DNA from 2 places in the Tepidibacillus sp. HK-1 genome. Region 1 is predicted to be linked to the other one. Evidence: riboswitches for the same ligand, from Rfam matches in the RefSeq annotation. Region 1 holds a riboswitch; the other holds the start of a gene.

Region 1 (3,381 bases):
TTCCACAAAAAACTGGTTATATCGGCTTTTATTCGCTTTTTTAGAAAATTTGAGAAAAATTATATAAAGTCTTTGTTCAATCATGTACAAGTTTTAATCTTCTTAATATTTATTCTTTAGAAATATGATAATTCCTTCAATATAAAAAAATATTTTATTATTCAGAAAATAGTAGAAATGTATATTACATCGAGCTCCGTCATCCATGCCTTTCTATGAAGAAAATGGAACAAATGAAAATCCCTCTTGTAAAAAGAGGGATAAAGAATTGGTATGTTCTATTCATGATCTAATTCAAAAGAACGATGTAATTCTTGTACTCCAGAAATAGCATACTCCTTAGGAACAAGGCAGGAAACCTTAATCTCAGATGTGGTTACCATTTTGATCGGGATATCTGCATTGCTTAAGACCTCAAACATTTTAGCTGCAACTCCAGGGTTAGATATCATCCCAGCCCCCACGATCGAAACCTTTGCTAAATGATCCTCATGACTAATCGTTGTACAGGATTCCACATAACGTTCCAGAATAGCTAACGTATGTTGTAAATCACTGCTTGTGATAGAAAAAGAAACATTGATTTTGTCTTCCCCATAATCACTTGTAACAATCATATCTACATTGACTTTTTCTTTTGCCAAGGTAGAGAATAGATCAGACAAAGCATTGATTTTGTTTTCTAAGCCAATGACCTGTACACGGGCAACATTCATGTCATAGGCTACACCTGTTACTACCTTTACATGTTCCATACCATGTTCCTCCTTTATTACAGTTCCTTCAACCTGAACCAAGCTGGACCTTACAACCAAATGAACACCAAATTTTTTCGCGTTTTCTACTGCTCTAGGATGCAAAACCACTGCACCTAGATTTGCTAATTCAAGCATTTCATCGAAACTAACTTCTTTTAGCTTTTTAGCCTTAGGTTCTATTCTGGGATCTGTTGTATAAACCCCATCTACATCTGTATAGATTTCACATAGATCAGCCTTCAATGCAGCTGCTAATGCAACAGCACTTGTGTCAGATCCACCTCTACCTAAGGTCGTAATTTCCCCTTCCTCACTCACCCCTTGGAAACCTGCAACGATAACAATCTTATCATTTTTTAGCTCTTGTACTATTCTCTCGGATGATATATCTGTAATCCTTGCCTTACTGTGAACTGATTCTGTCTTTACTCCTGCTTGCCAGCCTGTAAAGGAAATTGCTGAAAAACCTATTTCTTGCAAAGCCATTGCTAACAAGGATATTGAGACTTGTTCTCCAGTTGTCAATAACATATCAAGTTCTCTTGAAGACGGTGTAGACGTGATTTGGTGAGCCATGTCTAGAAGGTCATCAGTGGAATCTCCCATCGCTGAAACAACCACAACTACCTGATTTCCCTGTTCTTTCGTTTTCGTAACAATCTTTGCAACGTTTTTGATTCGGTCAATTGTACCTACTGATGTGCCACCAAACTTTTGAACCACGATCCCCATTTTCTCCACCCTTTCCAACATATTGCGATGTTCTTCTAGTTTCGCAGAATTGTACAAAGTACAATTTAATATAAAAAAACAACAGGAAATAGACTCCTGTTGTGAATCACAACATAAAAGTTTCCCCACCCCCAAATAGTCAAGATAGTTCTCCATAGTTAAATTTGGGATCATTTAACTATGACAGTCCTACACTTGTTCAATGTAGACCCAGCTCTACTTCCTGCGAAGAAATAGGCTTCGGCGAAAGTCCCTTTTATCTTTTTTCATCAGATTCGCTTCCTCTAAAAGATGACTCTTGAATTTCGCGCCCCTACCCCACTTTAACTAAATATGATTATAGTGAGGTATACTATTAAATTTTGAAGTTATTATATCATACGGTAAAGAAATGTAAACCCTTATTCTTCAGTATTTATTGCTTCCAAAATCGTTTTAGCTAATTTATCGCCAATTCCAATTTTGCGAAATTCCTCAACAGGAGCTTCTTTCATATTCTTTATTGAGCTAAAGTGTTTTAATAATAATTTTTTCCGCTTTTCACCAACACCTGGAACCTGATCTAATTGCGAAGCAAACACCGTTTTTTTATGGGTTTGACGGTGGAACGTAATCGCAAATCGATGAACTTCATCTTGAATTCGTTGTAATAAATAAAATTCCGGACTATTTCTTTCCATAGATACTGGAACAGGTGGATCACCCATTAACAATACTGCTGTTTTATGTCGTTCATCTTTTTTAAGCCCAGCTACTGGAATAAATAAACCAAGCTCATTTTCTAGTACATCAACTGCAGCATTAATTTGCAATTTTCCGCCATCAACGATGACCAAGTCTGGTAGATTTAAACCTTCTTTTAACACTCTTGTGTAACGACGCCTTATCACCTCTTGCATCGTATGGTAATCATCTGGTCCTTCAACCGTTTTTATCTTAAATTTTCGATAACTCGATTTATCAGGCTTACCATCAATAAATACAACCATAGCGGATACAGGGTCGACACCTTGAATATTGGAATTATCAAAAGCCTCAATACGATGTGGAGTTGCAATCCCTAAACTTTTACCTAAAAGTTCAATGGCTAGACTTGTTTTAGATATATTTTTTTCTTCCATTTTAAACTTCTCTTCTAAAGCAATTCTCGCATTTTCAATCGCCATTTCTACTAATTTTCTTTTTTGACCTCGTTTTGGTTGTTGGATCTTAATTTGTAACCATTCTTCTAACAATTCTTTGTCTAATGATTCTGGCAACAAAATTTCTTTAGGCAATACAGGATTTTCAAAGTAAAACTGTGTAACAAAGGACATAAAATCTTCTTCTGGTACTCCATAATAAGGGAAAATAGAAACATCCCGTTCAATCAGATTTCCTTGCCTCATAAAAAAAACTTGAACACACATCCAACCTTTATCTATATAAAAACCAAAAATGTCTCGATTGACACGATCATTTAAACTAATCACTTGTTTGGACATAATTGCTTCAATATCATTGATTTGATCTCTATATTCTTTTGCGCGTTCGAACTCTAAATTTTCAGCCGCTTTCTCCATTTTTTGCTGAAGTTCTTTTTTTAGTTCTTTATAATCCCCTTGCAAGAAACGGATAATTTTTCGGGTCATTTCTTCATAAGTAGAATGCTCCACCTTAAATTCACACGGAGCCACACATTGACCTAAATGATAATATAGACAAACCCGATCTTTTAGTGTTTTACATTTTCTTAACGGGTATATTTTATCTAAAAGCCTCTTAACCTGCTGTGCAGCACCGGCATTAGGATAAGGGCCAAAATATTTTGCTTTATCATTTAATACTTTGCGTGTCACTTCTAAACGCGGATGTTCGTCATTCGTTAATTTAATATAGGGATAAGTTTTGT
Region 2 (3,381 bases), on a different contig from region 1:
TAATATGCATAAAGATTTAAGAAGAGCTAGAGCAGCGGGGCAATCGATTATTCCAACTTCAACTGGAGCTGCAAAAGCAGTGTCACTTGTTCTTCCCGAATTAAAAGGAAAGTTGAATGGAGTCGCTCTCAGAGTACCCACTCCTGATGTATCAATCGTAGATCTTGTCGTTCAAGTTGAAAAAAAAGTGACAGTTGAAATGGTGAATGAGGTTCTGAAGAAAGCAAGCTTTCAGGAATTAAACGGCATCCTTCAATACTGTGAAGAACCCCTAGTATCCTCTGATTTTATAGGAAACGATCATTCATCGATTGTAGATAGCTTATCGACAATGGTCATTGGAGAAAATCAAATCAAGGTAATGGCTTGGTATGATAATGAATGGGCTTATTCATGTCGGGTAGTTGATTTGGCTAAATATCTTCATGACAAAGAAAAACAAAAACATAAAAATAAAGTTTTAACTGCATAGATTTGAAATGCATAAGATACTATAACAGCACTGAGTTATTATCAGTGCTGTTAACTTTTTTCTGAAGCATATCTCCAAATACTTCAGAGCATCCTATTGAATTATCTAGTTACAGTTTGTCCTGCAAGTTGTTGTTCAGCGATTTGAACTAAACGACGAGTAATGTTACCTCCGATTGCACCGTTATCACGGGAAGCGATGAATCCCATGTAACCGTCTTGAGGAATTTGAACTCCTAATTCATTAGCAATCTCAAATTTTAATTGGTCTAAAGCTTGACCTGCTTGAGGAACTACTAATTGATTGCTACTGCGCTCTTGCCCTGCTGCCATTGTTGTTCACCTCCTTATCGGTTGGTAATCGTATTGTATGTAGAATCAAATGTTTCAATACAGGTAAGTGATTCCAGTGTCAGCAAATGAAAATAAAAATAAAAATTCTCTTGCAAAAAGGGGATAAAACCAGTATACTGAAATTCGTGAAATTCAATTTACTTTTTAAATAACTAAGGAACCAGTATCTACTCAAAGGGTTAGGACCTCATCGGACTAACTTTCCCCCGTGGTAGATGACGTAGGTCCCGCATGCTTGAGAGGGCATGGAATTATTGTAAAAAGGGGGATGACGTTATGGATACTATGGGACGTCATGTAATTGCAGAATTATGGGGTTGTAATGTTGAAAAATTAAATGATTTAAAATTTATTGAAAAAATGATGGTTGATGCAGCACTTGAAGCTGGCGCAGAAATTCGTGAAGTTGCCTTTCATAAGTTTGCACCGATGGGTGTTAGTGGAGTTGTCATTATTTCAGAATCTCATCTAACGATTCACAGTTTTCCTGAGCATTCATATGCAAGTATTGATGTATATACTTGTGGTGATCGAATTGACCCAAATGTTGCAGCAAATTACATTACGAAGCAACTTGAAGCAACAACTCGTGAATCTGTACAAGTTCCACGTGGTGTTGGGCCAGTCGTGATTGAACCAACAAAAATTGAAACGTATAGTAAATAATCTATCCAAAAAGAAGGATCTGATCCTTCTTTTTTTACTGTTGACATAACTGTGTTAACTTAGTAATATATAAAAGTCGAACAAAATTATAATAACCGAATATGAACTGGTAAGTATAGAGGTGCGGTTACTTAAGAGTAAGATTATCTTCAATAGGGCTTTGGGTAATCTGAAAGGAAGAACCGCCGAAGTGTATAACTTTAGCCCAAAGGGTTATATGCTGGTTCTGCATAAAATATATGTAGAACTGTCACAAAATGTATTTTGTGGAGAGCTATCTGCCAACAAGTGTTTTTTTATGAATTACTTATTTGGTCATAATAAACCTTGAGGCAAATATAGCCTCAAGTTTTTTTTTGTTTATCATATGCTTTTGTTCGAACATATTTAGAATAGATAAAGGAGATGCAAAGAGAGTGAGAAACAAAATAACTGTGTTTTTATTTACTTTACTCATCATATTATCTCAACATTTGCCTGCTTTTGCAGAAGAAGTTGATCAAGCCGCCGAACATGCAAAACAGTTTGGTTTTTGGACATTAGTCCCGCCATTGATTGCAATCATATTAGCTTTTATTACAAAAAATGTTGTGTTGTCGCTATTTATCGGCGTCTTTTCAGGAGCATTTTTGTTACAACTTACATCGTATAATGTTTTAGGTGCTTTATTTCAGGGATTGCTTCAGGTTGTACAATATATTTTGACATCTTTAGCAGACCCTTGGAATGCTGGAATTATCCTTCAAGTTTTAGCAATTGGTGGGCTAATCGCCTTAGTTACAAAGATGGGTGGGGCAAGAGCGGTAGCTGAATCGTTAGCAAAAAGAGCAAAAACCCCAAGAAGTTCACAAGTGATTACTTGGCTTTTAGGTATACTGGTCTTTTTTGATGACTATGCGAATTCACTCATTGTTGGACCGATTATGCGTCCTGTTACAGATAAATTACGAGTATCAAGAGAAAAGCTTTCATTTATTATTGATGCCACTGCAGCGCCAATAGCGGGTATTGCATTAGTTTCTACTTGGATTGGCTATGAAGTTGGGTTAATTAAAGATGCATATTCTTCAATTGGGCAAGATGTCAATGCTTATGGTGTCTTTATGGATACAATCCCTTTCCGATTTTATAATATTTTATTATTAGTCTTTGTTGTAGCTACGGCATTATTTATGAGAGAATTTGGTTCGATGTATCAGGCAGAACGTCGAGCAAGAACAACTGGAAAAGTATTAGCGGATACAGCAAAACCAATGGCAACTGACGATAAAGATGTTCAGCCAAAAGAGGGCATCCAATTAAATGTATGGAATGCAATTATTCCCATTGGGCTTTTAATGATTCTATCCTTTGGTGGCTTTTATTATAATGGGTACATGGTGATCATGGGTGGAGAGGATGAGGCTGTAAAACAACTGATTCAATCTAGTCCATTGTCCTTTGCAGCCATTCGTGAGACTTTTGGATCATCTGATGCAAGTGTAGTATTATTCCAGGCTGCTCTTTTTGCAAGTATTGTGGCCATGATCATGGGTATTGGTAAGAAGATCTTTACCGTTTCGGAAGCGATTGAAACATGGATTAACGGAATGAAGTCTCTTTTGATCACTGGGGTTATTTTACTATTAGCGTGGTCCTTAAGTAGTACAATGAAAGAATTAGGTACTGCAAAATATCTTGTTGGTCTATTATCTGATACCCTACCAGCATTTGCTTTACCAGCGATTATCTTTATTTTTGGAGCAATTATTTCATTTGCAACTGGTACTTCTTATGGTACGATGGGTATCTTAATGCCGTTAACTATTCCATTGGCAGCTGCATTATCTTCAGACCCTAATTTTATTATCATGAGCGCAGGAGCAGTATTAACAGGTGCAATTTTTGGCG

The links. A riboswitch is a leader RNA that binds a small molecule or an ion and turns the genes downstream of it on or off. The one in region 1 is predicted to bind lysine.
Region 2: linked by a shared signal. The riboswitch ahead of BEN26_RS09190 (Na+/H+ antiporter NhaC family protein) and the one ahead of BEN26_RS04465 (aspartate kinase) in region 1 are both predicted to bind lysine.

Annotation. Positions count from the first base shown of each region.
Region 1 covers NZ_BDGM02000006.1:64,295-67,675, forward strand. Annotated here, with positions in the region: gene BEN26_RS04465 (aspartate kinase) at 279-1,490, opposite strand; lysine riboswitch at 1,628-1,814, opposite strand; gene uvrC (excinuclease ABC subunit UvrC) at 1,892-3,381, opposite strand, start outside.
Region 2 covers NZ_BDGM02000015.1:69,102-72,482, forward strand. Annotated here, with positions in the region: gene BEN26_RS09175 (glyceraldehyde-3-phosphate dehydrogenase) at 1-472, shown strand, start outside; gene BEN26_RS09180 (alpha/beta-type small acid-soluble spore protein) at 574-804, opposite strand; gene speD (adenosylmethionine decarboxylase) at 1,102-1,491, shown strand; lysine riboswitch at 1,600-1,776, shown strand; gene BEN26_RS09190 (Na+/H+ antiporter NhaC family protein) at 1,908-3,381, shown strand, end outside.